One region of the Rhodomicrobium lacus genome, then DNA from elsewhere that is predicted to be linked to it. Evidence: riboswitches for the same ligand, from Rfam matches in the RefSeq annotation. Region 1 holds a riboswitch; the other holds the start of a gene.
What was found. A riboswitch is a leader RNA that binds a small molecule or an ion and turns the genes downstream of it on or off. The one in region 1 is predicted to bind cobalamin.
Positions count from the first base shown of each region.

Region 2: it holds a riboswitch for cobalamin, as region 1 does, so the genes downstream of both, EK416_RS15630 (FecCD family ABC transporter permease) here and EK416_RS17070 (ribonucleoside triphosphate reductase) in region 1, are expected to answer to the same signal.

Region 1 is NZ_RZNF01000012.1:1,672,552-1,679,827, forward strand. It holds gene EK416_RS17060 (MmgE/PrpD family protein) at 1-1,070, opposite strand, end outside; gene EK416_RS17065 (acyl-CoA thioesterase) at 1,120-1,512, opposite strand; cobalamin riboswitch at 1,744-1,941, shown strand; gene EK416_RS17070 (ribonucleoside triphosphate reductase) at 2,040-4,097, shown strand; gene nrdD (anaerobic ribonucleoside-triphosphate reductase) at 4,124-4,390, shown strand; gene EK416_RS17080 (anaerobic ribonucleoside-triphosphate reductase activating protein) at 4,380-5,000, shown strand; gene EK416_RS17085 (hypothetical protein) at 5,172-5,366, opposite strand; gene EK416_RS17090 (short-chain fatty acyl-CoA regulator family protein) at 5,498-6,928, shown strand; gene EK416_RS17095 (CAP domain-containing protein) at 7,143-7,276, opposite strand, start outside.
Region 2 is NZ_RZNF01000012.1:1,361,136-1,368,411, forward strand. It holds gene EK416_RS15620 (ABC transporter substrate-binding protein) at 388-1,251, opposite strand; gene EK416_RS15625 (ABC transporter ATP-binding protein) at 1,248-2,027, opposite strand; gene EK416_RS15630 (FecCD family ABC transporter permease) at 2,024-3,007, opposite strand; cobalamin riboswitch at 3,162-3,359, opposite strand; gene gluQRS (tRNA glutamyl-Q(34) synthetase GluQRS) at 3,409-4,281, opposite strand; gene EK416_RS15640 (Fic family protein) at 4,303-5,475, opposite strand; gene EK416_RS15645 (cysteine-rich small domain-containing protein) at 5,721-6,065, shown strand; gene EK416_RS15650 (cobyric acid synthase) at 6,062-7,276, shown strand, end outside.

The DNA of each region.
Region 1 (7,276 bases):
GCGACCGCGAAGATGTACATGATGGAATGGTCGAGCGTTTCGCGGCTCGCGTTCGGGTCCATCTTCTGCGGGTCGTTCGCACCCGTGCCGATCACGTAATGGGTGTGATGGCTCGTGTGGATAACGATGTTTTCGATGGCCGCGAGATTGCCGATCTTTTCGCGCATCCGCCGCGCGAGGTCGATCAGCGCCTGGCTCTGATATTCCGCCGAGTATTCCTTGGTGTAGGTGTCGAGAATGGCGCGCTTCGGCTCGCCTTTCTCAGGCAACGGCACGGTGTATTCCGCCTTCGGGCCGGAAAGCAGCCATGCGATGAAACCGTCCTCGCCTTCCCATGCGGGCGACGGTGCGCCTTCGCCGCGCATGGCTCGATCCACCGCCTCGACCGCCATCTTGCCGGCGAAAGCGGGCGCGTAAGCCTTCCAGCTCGAAATCTCGCCCTTGCGCGACTGCCGCGTCGTCGTCGTCACATGCAGCGCCTGCTGCACGGCCTGCCAGATCGTCTCCACCGGAAGCCCCAGCGCCGCGCCGATGCCTGCCGCAGCCGACGGTCCGAGATGGGCGATATGGTCGATCTTGTGCTCATGCAGGCAAATGCCTTTTACGAGATTGACCTGAATTTCGTAGCCCGCCGCGAGGCCGCGCACGAGCGCTTCGCCGGAAAGCCCGCAATGCTGGGCGACGGCAAGGATCGGCGGGATGTTGTCGCCCGGATGCGAATAGTCGGCGGCGAGGAACGTATCGTGGAAGTCGAGTTCACGCACGGCGACGCCATTGGCCCACGCCGCCCATTCGGGCGAGAAGCGGCGATGCGAGGCGATGCCGAACACGCTCGCGCCGGGCTTGAAGGGATGCGAGAGCGCCTGATTGCGGGCGTTGGCCACCGGGCGGCGTGCGAGCGAAGCGGCGGCAACGGCGGCATTGTCGATGATGCGGTTGCCGATCATCTCGACCACGGCAGGTTCGACCGCGACCGGGTCGGCGGCGACTTCGGCGATCTTCCAGGCGAGTTGTTCGGCGCGGGGCAAAGGCTCGGCGGATTTGTATGTGCGAACGGTATGCGACTTCACGGGGCAGGTTCCTCTCTTGGCAGCGGCGGCTAGAAAATTGTCTTTGAAATCAGGGGCGAAACGCTGTGGGGCGGCCTGCTTCGTCGACGGCCACCATCTCGAACGAGCCGCGCACGGCGAGGCGGCGCTCGCCCGAAAGCAGCTTTTCGGCCATCATCGAGACTTCGACGGTCATCGAAGCGCGGCCTACGCGCACGACGCGGGCGGAAAGTTCGACGAGTTCTCCCACCTTGACGGGCACGTGGAATTCCACCTTGTCGGATGTCGCCATCACCACGGCGCGGCGCGCGCGCCGCGTGGCCGCGACAAAGGCGGCCTTGCCCATGAGGTTCAGAGCATTGCCGCCGAACAGCGTGCCGTAATGGTTCGCCTGTTCGGGGAAGACCATCTCCACGAAGATGGTCGCCGCCTCTGTGGCGGCGTCGTCAATCAGGGTTTGCATTCGGGCGCCCGCTTTCATTTCGGGCTTCACAATATCCGCAAGAGAAAGAACGCGGTAAGGACTGAAAATGTGGATGTTTGCGAAGGGCGAGCCGCAAATCTGCGAAAGTTGCGAACGTCGTCTCCTGTGACATGCCGCAGCCCGGCAAGCTCTTTTTCCTTTCGTCCCCGCTGTTCACATCTTTCCGTGCGCACACCGAATCACTCGTTGCGAGGCGGCGCGACTCAGCACCCTAAATATGGGGGTCACGGTCCCCCGATAGCGCAAGATTCGGGAGCCAAGAGGGAAGCCGGTGCAAGTCCGGCGCTGCCCCCGCAACTGTAAGCGGCGAGCCGCCGTCGATCGCGTCACTGGTGCGAAAGCGCCGGGAAGGCCAGACGGAAGCATTGACCCGCGAGCCAGGAGACCTGCCGCGACATCGGAATATCGTCCTCGGGCGGGGTGCCCGCAGGCCGTGCCGCGACCGGTGAAGCCGGTTTCGTTCGCGCGTCTGTCGGCCCCGCCCCCATGATCCAACGGGGGTTCACTTGTCTTCCAGTCCTGACTCCACGGCGGTAATTTCCGCCGCCCGCCTGCCGCTCAGCATCGTGAAGCGCTCGGGCGCGCTCGCGCCGTTCGACGCGGCGAAGATCCGCTCCGCTGTCGAGCGTGCGGGCCGCGCCACCGGCGATTTCGACGCCACCGAGGCGCATCTTCTCGCCATTCAGGCGGTGAAGGTGATCGCTCATCGCTTCGCGGACCGGTCGCCGCACATCGAGGAAATTCAGGACATCGTCGAACAGGTGCTGATCTCCGCGAACCACTTCGCGACGGCCCGCGCCTACATCGTCTATCGCGAACAGCGCGCACGGCTTCGCGCCGACCGCCACGCCGCCATCGACGTCGAAAGCTCGATCAACGAATATCTGGAGCGCGCGGACTGGCGCGTGAACGCAAACGCCAATCAGGGCTATTCGCTTGGCGGCCTGATCCTGAACGTCTCCGGCAAGGTGGTGGCCAATTACTGGCTCAGCCACGTCTACCCGCCGGAAGTGGGCCGCGCGCATCGCGACGGCGACATCCACATCCACGATCTCGACATGCTGGCGGGCTATTGCGCGGGCTGGTCGTTGCGGACGCTGTTGCAGGAAGGGCTGAACGGCGTGCCGGGCAAGGTCGAGGCCGCGCCGCCGAAGCACCTGTCGAGCGCGGTCGGACAGATCGTGAACTTCCTTGGCACGCTTCAGAACGAATGGGCGGGCGCGCAGGCGTTCTCATCGTTCGATACCTACATGGCGCCTTTCATCCGCAAGGACAGATTGCCTTACGGCGAGGTGCGCCAGTGCATTCAGGAACTGATCTATAACCTCAACGTGCCGTCACGCTGGGGCACGCAGACGCCTTTCACGAACCTGACCTTCGACTGGACCTGCCCGGAAGACCTCCGCGAGCAGGTTCCGATGATCGGCGGCAAGGAGGTGGACTTCACCTATGGCGATCTCCAGTCCGAAATGGACATGATCAACCGCGCTTACATGGAGGTCATGACGGCGGGCGACGCGAAAGGCCGGGTGTTCACCTTCCCGATCCCGACCTACAACATCACACCGGATTTCCCGTGGGAGAGCGAAAACGCGACGCGCCTCTTCGAGATGACCGCGAAATACGGCCTGCCCTATTTCCAGAATTTCGTGAACTCGGAACTGAAGCCCAACATGGTGCGGTCCATGTGCTGCCGCCTCCAGCTCGACCTGACGGAGCTTCTGAAGCGCGGCAACGGGTTGTTCGGCTCGGCGGAGCAGACGGGCTCGGTCGGCGTGGTCACCGTGAACTGCGCGCGGCTCGGCTTCCTGCACAAGGGCGACGAGGCGGCCTTGTTCGCGCGGCTCGATGAGTTGCTCGACATCGGCCGCAACAGCCTCGAAATCAAGCGCAAGATCATCCAGCGCCACATGGATGCGGGGCTGTTCCCGTATACGAAGCGCTATCTCGGCACGCTCCGCAATCATTTCTCGACGCTCGGCGTGAACGGCCTCAACGAGATGATCCGCAATTTCACCGACGACGCCGAAGATATCTCGACGCCGTGGGGCCACGCCTTCGCGCTGCGTTTCCTCGATCACGTTCGGGCGAAGATGGTGGCGTTTCAGGAAGAAACCGGCCACCTCTATAACCTCGAAGCGACGCCCGCGGAGGGCACGACCTACCGCTTTGCGCGCGAGGACAAGAAGCGTTTCGCAGGTATCCTTCAGGCGGGCACGGACGAGACGCCCTATTACACCAACTCCAGCCAGTTGCCGGTCGGGTTCACCGACGATCCGTTCGAGGCGTTGGCCCGGCAGGAGCCGCTTCAGCAGAAATACACGGGCGGCACGGTGCTGCATCTCTACATGGGCGAGCGCATCTCTTCGGTGGAAGCCTGCAAGAAGCTCGTGCGCCGCGCGCTCGAAAACTTCCGCATCCCCTACATCACCGTGACCCCGACATTCTCGATCTGTCCAACGCACGGCTACATCGCAGGCGAGCACAAGTTCTGCCCCATCTGCGACGAGGAGCGGCTTGCGGCGAAGCGCGCACGCCTCGCTGCGCGCAAGGCGGCGGCCTGATTTCCATCAAACGAGGGAGAAGAGACATGAACGCACATTGGACCCCCACCGCCGACGACGTGACCCTGACCGACGAGGAGCGCCAGCCCTGCGAAGTCTGGACGCGCGTGATGGGCTATCACCGGCCCGTCTCGTCGTTCAATCAGGGCAAGGTCGGCGAATTCAACGAGCGGCAGTATTTCCGCGAATGCAAGGCCGAGCGCGCCGACGCCGACAAGAGCGCGATGACCAAAACGCTTTCAGGAAAAGTGTTTGCGGTTTTCCGCCCGGAAAGCGCGCAAGATGCAAGATAGCATCGAGATTGGCGGGCTTGCCCGCCTTTCCTCCGTGGATTGGCCGGGGCAGCTTGCGGCGACCGTTTTCTGTCAGGGCTGCCCCTGGGCCTGCCGCTATTGCCACAACGCCTCGCTGATGCGGGCGGGCAGTGGCGCGGGGCCGTCATGGGCCGAAGTGCGCGCGTTGCTCGAAACGCGGCGCGGACTGCTCGATGCCGTGGTGTTTTCCGGCGGCGAGCCGACCTTGCAGACACATCTGCCGGAGGCGATGGCGGAGGTGCGCGCCATGGGCTTCAAGGTCGGCCTCCATAGCGCGGGGCCTTATCCGGCGCGGCTCGCGGCCGTTTTGCCGCTTGTCGACTGGGTCGGCTTCGACGTGAAAGCGCCGTTTGCGAAGTATGAGCGTGTCACGGGCATCCCCGGCAGCGGCGAGCGCGCGGCGGAAAGCTTGCGGCTGCTGGTGGCGAGCGGCGCCGCGTTCGAGACGCGGACCACGGTTCACCCCGCGCTGCTTGATGAAGCGGCGGTCGCGCGGATCGCCGCCGAACTGGCCGCGCTCGGCATCGCGAACAATCGCATCCAGCCATTTCGGGCGCATGGATGTACAGACGCCGCGCTTGCTGCCTAGAGCCGGATCCGATCAGGTTCACTCAACCTGATCGGTAAATCCGTCTCTACGCGATAAAGAGAACAAGCGCGGCGTCCATCGCGTGCCGACGGCCTTGCGCCGCCTGCCCGTGGCTCGACGGCACGCGATTAAGGGTAGGCGAGAAGCGAGCGCGCGCGGCGAAGGGCACTCCTATCGAAACAGGTCCGCCGCTTTTCCGATCCGGCGCGAACCGTCGCCGAACTCGCAGGAGCCAAACTCAGGCCAGTCGGGATCGCTGCCGCGAGGGCTGGCGGAGAGTGCGAAGCCTTCGGGCCGGTCCGGCCATCGCGGCGTCTCGCTCGTCGATACGGGGGGCGTATCCGATGCCTTGACGATGAGTCGCATTTGCGAAATTCCTTGCGGTCTGTGTTGGATCACACAATATTCGCCGAAAAAATTTCGAGATAGGGTTGAATTTGCGGGGTTTTGCGAAGGACGCCCTCCCGTTTTGCAAATATTGCGAATGGAATAGGAGCATGAAGAAGGTCTTCGTCGGTGTGAAGCTGAAGCGGCTGCGAGAGGAACGCGGGCTGACCCAGATTGCCTTCGCGGAAGCGATTGGTCTGTCGCCGAGCTATCTGAACCAACTTGAAAAGAACCAGCGCCCGTTGACCGTGCCTGTTCTGCTTCGCATCAATGCGGCCTTTGGCATCGACATGCAGTTGCTGTCAGACGGAGACGAGGCGCGTCTCGTCTCCGATCTGAGGGAGGTTTTCTCCGATCCAGCCAGCGGTGAGAGCGTCAGCCTTGCCGAAATACGGGAAATCGCCGCTTCGATGCCAGCGGCGGGGCGTGCGATCCTGGCGTTGCATCGTCGCCTCCGCCACGCGACGGAGCGCGCCGAGGCCATGGCTCACGAACTCGGCCTCGGCGCGGCGGGCGTGGCCACCGTGGCTCCAATGCCGTTCGAGCAGGTGCGCGACTTCTTTTACCGCCATCACAACTACTTCGCGGAACTGGACGAAGCGGCAGAGCGGCTTTTCGCCGATGCTGGCCTCGCCGAAGGCGACACGATCGACGGGATTGCGCGCTGGCTTGAGACGCGGCACGGAGTTCGGGTGAGTTTCGTCAAGCAGGATCGCGCCGGAACCTCGACCGCCAATCGCACCTACCATCTCAAAGAGCGCGTGCTTCACATTGCGGCGCGGCTCGATCAGGGCCAGCGCGCTTTCCAGATGGCGACACAGCTTGCCTTTCTCGAAATGGAGGAGCCGCTGAACCGGCTCGCCAAGGAAGCAGCGGCTGCCTCGCCAGCCACGCACGCGCTTGCGCGCATCGGCCTCGCCAACTATTTCGCGGGTGCGCTTGTCATGCCCTATGGCGCGTTCCTCGCGGCGGCCGAGGCGGCACGCTACGACATCGACCTTTTGGCGCAGCGCTTCGGCGTGGGCTTCGAGACGATCAGTCACCGGCTCAGCACACTGCAGCGTCCGCGCTCGGCTGGCGTGCCGTTCTTCTTTATTCGTGTCGACCGAGCCGGCAACATCTCGAAGCGGCAATCGGCGACCGATTTCCATTTCTCGCGCGTTGGCGGCGCGTGCCCGCTCTGGAACGTCTATGAAGCCTTTGCCCAGCCGGGCCGCACCCTGACGCAGGTGGCGCAAATGCCGGACGGGCGCACCTACCTCTGGATTGCACGCTCGACCAGCCAGACCGTTGGCGGGTTCGGGGATCCGGGCAAGACTTTCGCCATCGGGCTCGGTTGCGACATCCGCCATGCGTCGCGGCTCGTCTATTCCAAGGGGCTCGACCTCGACGATCCCGCAGCGGCCACGCCCATCGGCGCGGGCTGCAAGGTGTGCGAGCGCCCGGCGTGTCCTCAGCGCGCCTTCCCGATGATTGGCCGCCCGCTCATGGTCGACGAAAATCGGAGCACGGTTCTGCCCTACGCTGGCGCGCCTGCATAAGGCGAAGTCGCCGTGGTCGACGCGAAGCTCGAACGCAATGAGCACCTTCCGCTATCGGTTCAACCGGCGGTTTCCGTCGAACCGTTTGATAGTCCGCAATCGACCCGACACGGTTTCCTCGATCCTATCGGGAATGACGGAGGCGAGTGCTCGGCAGGTCGCGCCTCACTCGGTTTCTTCGCGAACGAGGGGCAATTCCGGCGCGATCGCTCCGCTACTGTTGGTTCGGCTTCTGCCGGGACTGTGCCACTGGCGCCTTCTTTGGGGGAGCCTTCTGCGTAACCTTCGTAACAAAGGGTTTTGCCTTGGGCCCTGCCGCGCAATCCGCCGTGCCGAAGACCTGCACCA
Region 2 (7,276 bases), 310 kb from region 1:
ATAGGGGCCGTCGTCCGGATATGCCGCACCGACATCAGCAACGCTCCTCAGAAAGCGTCGGCGATTCCGCGACAAATCAGAAACCGGCCGGTAGAGTTGAAGGTCATCATAGCTTCTGAACCACCCTCCAGCGGATTCGGTCTGTTCCAATGGCCGGTAATAGCTTGGCAAACTTGCCACTTCGCGGCAGATATTTACCTGCGCGAACAAAGCCAAGTATCCACCCTTCTTTTATGAGGTTGGAGTGTCAGCCTTATTACCTATTATCTTCGACGATTAAGACCATCGAAGCACCATCAAACTCGACTTATTGCACCCGCTTGAGACGAATGCAAGCGGCCTTTCGCGGCGCTTTGCGCGGCGTTCTGACCCGATGCGCGTTGAATCTCACCGTGAAAACTCAGGCGTGGCTTTACTTGCCTCAAGCGCCGAAACCTGAGCGGCGAGGCTGTCGAGCGCATCCGCCAGCATCGGTCCGCCGCATGTCGTGAGCGGCTCGGGAATCACGATGCGGCGCGCGAGCGGATACAGCTTTTGCAGCGCAGGGTGCACCAGCAGCGCTTCGCCCTGATCGCGCGGGCTATCACGAACATTTGTGACGAGAATGAAATCGGGCCGCGTCATCACGATGGCCTCCAGCGACGCGAAACCGCCATGCGACAGGCCCATGTCTCCGGCGGCGTTCACGAGACCGGCGGCGGCCAGAAGGGACGTTGTCATCGATTCCCCCCCGAACACCCAGCCGCGCCGCGAAACGGCCAGCACCCGCGAATGCACGCGCGACGCCGCGGCGCGGGCGCGAAGCAAAGCGGCGTCGATCCGCGCGATGTGCGGTTCCGCGCGGTCTGGATGGCCGACGAGCGCGGCCATGCGCCGAATTTGCAGTTTCGCGTCGTTGATGGAGCGGGCGACATCGAACTCCGCGACCGGCACACCCTTCGCTTTCAATATCTGACGCGTGGCAAGCCGCGTGAAGCGCCCGGCGAGCACGAGGTCCGGTTCTGCGATAAGGGCATCCTCCGCCGTGCCGGACAATTTCGGGAAAGCGCGCGCTTCCATCGCCAGCCAGCTTTGCGAGGCGTCGCGCGAATAGGGGCTAAGTCCGGCGATCTGATCGCTGTCCGCGAGCGTGAGAAGAAGCTGGTCGGTACAGAGATTGATGGACACGATGCGGCGCGGCGAATCGGCGGCGGCGACAGCGACGGCGAGCGAGGCAAACAGCATCATGCAGGCGGCGGCGAAGCGGATCACGGCGCGACCCACGGAACGAGCACGGGCGCGCCGTCATGCTCCGCCCGGAAGGCACCGATATGGAACGCGTGCGCCAGCATCTCGGGCGACAACGCGACGGCGGGCGCCCCGGATTCGATCAGCCGTCCGTCTTTCATGACCAGCACGCGGTCCGCAAACCGCGCGGCAAGGCCGAGATCGTGCGTCACCACCAGCACGAGCGCACCGCCGAGCGCCGTGTCCCGAAGCAGCGCCATCACGTCGAGCTGATAGCGCGGGTCGAGGGACGCGATGGGCTCGTCCGCCAGCACGACCGGCGCTTCGACCGCCAGCATACGGGCGAGCGCCACGCGGGCCTTCTCGCCGCCGGACAACTCGGTGACGGGGCGGTCGGCGAGCGCGCCCAGATCGGCGGCGGCGATGGCACGCGCGACGGCTTCGGCGTCGCGGGCCGGGAGATTCGCGGGATCGGTCGCGCCATGCGGATAGCGGCCGAGCGCCACCACATCGCGCACCGGCAGCGGCCAATGCACCGCGTGGCCTTGCGGCAGATACGCGAAGCGAAGGGCGCGCTCGCGGATCGGCAGCGCCGCCGCGTCGCCGCCGCCCGCCCGGATTTCCCCGCGCGACGGCACGAGCCCCGCGAGCGCGCGGAGCAGCGTCGTCTTGCCCGCGCCGTTCGGGCCGATCACGGCGGCGAGGCAGCCGCGCGGCAGGTCGAACGACACATCCGCGATGAGGTCGCGCGCGCCGAGCCGGACACCGAGACCGCGCGCCGAGAGATAAGCCGCGCTCATGAGAGGCCGCCCGTCAGTGCGCGGCGGTCGCGCACGATCAGATAAAGAAAGAAAGGAACGCCGATGATCGCCGTCAGCACGCCGACTTTTATGTCGGTCGTCGACGGAATGAGGCGCACGGCGATGTCGGCGGCAAGAAGCAACGCCGCGCCGATGGCCGCGCTCGGCAGCAGCAGCCGCGCGGGGTCGTGGCCGACGAGCGGGCGCGCGAGATGCGGCGCGACCAGGCCGATAAAGCCGATGGTTCCCGAAACCGCCACCGCGCCGCCGACACCGAGCGCCACGCCCGCGATCACCGCGAGCCGGAGCCGCGCCACATCCACGCCGAGGCTTTGCGCCGCCTCTTCGCCGAGGCTCAGCGTCCGAAGCGCGTTCCTGTTGGCGAGCAGGATCGCCGCGCCCCCAAGGATGAAGGGAAGCGCCAGCGCCACATGCTGGAAACTCCGGTCTTCGAGCGAGCCAAGCAGCCAGAAGGTGATTTCGAGCGCGGCGTAAGGATTCGGGGCGAGGTTCACCGCGAGCGCGGTTCCCGCGCCCGCGAGAGCCGAAAGCGCGAGGCCAGCGAGGATGAGGATCAGAAGGTTTGCGTTGCGGCCCGCCACTGCGAGCAGCACGAAAACCGACGCGAACGCCGCCGCGATCGCCGCCACCGGCAGGGCGAAAGACAGCGCATCGGCGAGTCCCGTTGCGATCACGACGACCGCGCCGAACGCCGCAGCCTGCGGCGCGCCGAACAGCGCGGGCGAGGCCAGCGGGTTGCGCAACAGCCCTTGCAGCGCCGCGCCGGAAAGCCCGAGGATCGCGCCGATGGCGAGCGCCAGCACCGCGCGCGGCAGGCGGATTTCCTGCACGATGATACGTTGCGGCTCGGTCCCTGCGCCGAACAGCGCCGCCGTAACCGTATCGGGCGAAAGCGCGACCGGCCCCGCGCCGAGCGAAAGCACGGCCAGCAGCGCCGCCACCGCGAAGAGCGCCAGCATCGTCACCGGCCACTTGCGGCGCGGCGCGAGCACGGCCGCTTTTACGGCCGAATCCGTATGGGGAACCTGTAAAATGACATCCTCCGCCGACCCGCCGTCGCACGTTGCGTGTCCAGAGCGTTTCATGCGACGGAGGCCGCTTGCACGCGTCGAGACAACAGTTACAGCGCCGGCCGGTCTCCTGGCTCGCGGGTCGTGGCCGCCATCGCCTTCCCGAACGCACGCGTTCAGTGGCTTCGATGACGGCTCGCCGCTTACAGTTGCGGGGGAAGCCGCGGAATCGGGATCGAGCGTCCCTCACCGCGTTCCCGTTTCACCCGCTTGCGCGGGCACCGGCGCTCGATGCGGCCTATCATAAAGCCAAAGCGACGGCAATGCGACGGGCTTCCCGTCGCGTGCGATCAGGCGAGCCGCATATGGCTTGTGCGTGGCACGGCGGCGGGGCTCCAATGCCCGACCCCGTGGCGGAGAATTTCCGCGCAGGGCGCAGGCGGCATCTCCGGCGGCACGTCCTGCCCGAGAAAGGCGAGTGCCCGCCACAGTAGGCGGCTATCGGCGGGGGTCGGCAGTTCCTTCGCGTGCGTCTGCTTGGAAAGCTTGCTGCCATCGGCGTTGAGCGCGAGCGGCAGATGCATGTATCGCGGCTCGGGCAGGCCGAGCAGCCGTTGCAGCACGATCTGCCGCGCGGTGTTGTCGAGGAGATCGGCGCCGCGCACGACATCGGTCACAGCCTGAAAGGCATCGTCGACCACCACGGCGAGTTGATAGGCGAACAGCCCGTCGCGGCGCAGCACCACGAAATCGCCCACGGTCGCAGCGACGTCCTCGCGCTGCGGACCGAACACGCGATCGGCGAAGTCCACGACGCCAGCGGGAACGCGGAGGCGCACGGCGGCATCGTCGCGCGGCGCCGTGAAGGCGTGGCATGTGCCGGGATAGACCGCGCCGCCGATCCGGGCGAGATCGGCCCGTGAGCAGCGGCACCAGAAGACGTTTCCCGCGCGCCTGAGCGTTTCGAGCGCGTGCGCGTAGGCATCGAGCCTCCCGCTCTGAAACAACACGTCGCCGTCCCACTCGAAACCGTAAGCCCCAAGTTGCGCGAGGATGCGCGCCGCCGCCCCCGGCATCTCGCGCGGCGGGTCGATGTCTTCCATCCGCACGAGCCAGCGTCCGCCCGCAGCGCGCGCATCGCAATAGCTCGCGACGGCGGCGACGAGCGAGCCGAAATGCAAGGGCCCCGTGGGCGAGGGCGCGAAGCGGCCGATATGGGTCATGCCGCAACCCGTCGCGCTCGACTAATTAGCGAAAGGTTCCGCGCCTTGATTGAGAATAGATAGGTATCTATCATAAACGAATATTTTATGTCGTCCCTTTCCTGTGGCTTCTTTTGTGATGCCAAGACTTTCAAGAGCGTTCAAGGCGCGCAACACGGTTGGAAGCGCAAGATCGCAGTCATCCTTTATTCGGGTTGTGTTCGTGACGGGATACCTCTTCATGAAGTCATACACAGTGAACACACTTGCTGCGTGTCTGCCTGAGTTGACTATTCTCTCCTTATCTTTCGCAAACAAAGCAAGAATATTTTTTGCCGTGTCTGTAGCTTGATTTGCCGTTTCGGCCACGCCCACAAGAAAGAACCTGACCCAATCTTCCAAATTTCCGGTTTCCCTCACAGATTGAAGAAGACCATAATATTTTTCTCTATTGGTTTTGAAATACAAACTAAGATACAACAATGGCTGCTTGAGAATTCCTTTCTCGCACAAGATGAAAGTAATGAGAAGGCGGCCAAGCCGCCCGTTTCCGTCGAGGAAGGGATGGATCGTCTCAAATTGCACATGCGCCATCGCGGCTTTTACGAGCACGGGAAGGGCAGCTTTCTCGTCGTGCAAAAATTTCTCGAATTCGCCGAGCACTTCCATCAAGCGTTCCGGAGGCGGGGGAACGAAAGCCGCGTTGCCCGGTCTGGATCCGCCGATCCAATTTTGTGAAGTTCGAAACTCACCTGGCATTTTGTGCCCGCCACGCGAGTTGTTCATCAGCTTTCCGTGAATTTCTCTGATCAGGCGGAGCGATAGCGGTAGCTCTTTCAGACGCTCCAAACCATATGACATGGCTTCCACATAACAGGAAACTTCCGTCACGTCGTCTATAGGCACACCCGGCGCATCGGTCGTCTCAAAGAGCAAGAGATCGGAAAGAGAAGACTGCGTCCCTTCGATCTGAGAAGACAGCACAGCTTCTTTTCTGACGTACATGTAAATAAAAAGGGAGGGGTCAGGCAAAATCATGCTCATGCCGTCGAGCCTGCCGAGCGCAACGCTGGCTTGATCGAGCAGAGGAAAAAGTTCGTTCATCTCCAGAGGGGGATTTGGTGGCAGAGGATTCGGAACGTAGGAATTGTAATATTCCCCACCGACACCGGAAGACTTTACATATTGCCCAACGCGTCCGCTGGCTTGAGCCATCGATTCCCCTGCTAACGAAAAAAGGCATTTTCGTTCGTCGAATCACACTAACTAACATGATTGAGAGTTGCAAGAAGACATCTAACGATAACAGCGCTTTTTGTTATTATCACCGCACTTCCTGGGATAAATCACGATAACCCCTTTGCTCGGGAATCAAAAAAGCCCAAGTGAATGTTCGTCGTCGCCAGCGGCTCGTCTGTCATCGCCCGCAGCCGCTCCTGTGACACCCGAAAGGCCATGGCATGGAACCGAAAGACACTACGACCAACGAAGGCTTCAAGGGCTTCACCAACCAGGCGTGCCCGTTCTTGCCGTGTCACAAAGGCGTTCGCGGCAAGTTCAATTGCCTGTTTTGCTATTGCCCGCTTATCGCCTATGAATGCCCTGGCCCGTACATCGTCTATACCGACGCGAACGGAATGCGGCGAAAGGATTGCTCGAATTGCACCCTGCCGCATAACGGCTATCGCGGAAGCTGGAACTTCATCCAGAAGTGGCTGAAGAAACCGGAGATCTGGGACGGGCACGATCAGACGCGCGAATTCCGGCTGAAAGCGCCGCCGGTAGAAAACGAAACAGACGAATGACCGCCGACACGATCCCCGCACAGGCCGCCGAACTCATCGCCCGCATCGCCTATCAGCCCGCGCCCGAGGGACTGCCGCGCCGCGCCCGCTCGATCATGATCCAGGGCACGGCGTCGGACGTCGGCAAGAGCATGGTCGTCGCGGGGCTGTGCCGGGCGTATGCGCGGCGCGGCCTCGTGGTGCGTCCGTTCAAGGCGCAGAACATGTCGAACAACGCCGCCGTGGCCGCAGACAGCGACCTGCCGCCCGGCCCAGATGGCGAGATCGTTTACGGTGAGATCGGCCGCGCGCAGGCGATGCAGGCGCGCGCAGCGAAGGCCGCCCCGTCGATCCACATGAACCCCGTGCTTTTGAAGCCGCAGACGGATATCGGCTCGCAGGTCGTTCTGCGCGGGCGCGTGCTCGGCAATTGCCCGGCGCGGATCTATCATCACATGCGCCAGAAGATGATGCCTGCCGTGATCGACAGTCTCGACCGGCTCCGCGCCGAGGCCGATCTCGTCATCGTGGAGGGCGCGGGCAGCGGCGCGGAAATCTATCTTCGCAACTCCGACATCACGAACATGCACCTCGCCGAAGCGGGCGGCCTGCCGGTGGTGATCCTGTCGGACATCGACCGGGGCGGCACGATGGCGGCCATCGTCGGCAGCCATCTGCTTCTGTCCGAGGCCGACCGCGCGCGGGTGAAAGGCTACATCGTCAACAAGTTTCGCGGCGATTTCTCGCTTTTCGAGCCGGGCGTGAAAACCATCACCGAAGCCACGGGGTGGCCCTTCCTCGGCGTGCTGCGCTGGTTCGACAGCGCGGAGCGGCTTCCCGCAGAAGACTCGCTCGCTCTGGAGCGTCCGGCCGAGGGCGAGGGGCGCGGCGTCAAAGTCGCGGTGCCTCGCCTGTCTCGCGTGGCGAATTTCGACGACCTCGATCCGCTGGCGGCGGAACCCGGCGTTTCGCTCAAGTGGATTCAGCCGGGCAACCCGATCCCCGCCGACACCGACGTCGTCATCCTGCCGGGCTCGAAGGCGACGCGCACGGACCTCGACGTGCTCCGCCGCGAGGGCTGGGACATCGACATTCTCGCGCATGCGCGGCGCGGCGGTCGCGTGATCGGACTTTGCGCGGGCTTCCAGATGTTGGGCCGCGTGGTGCGCGATCCGCAAGGCATCGAGGGGCCGGCGGGCGAGAGGGCGGGCCTCGGCCTGCTCGACATCGAG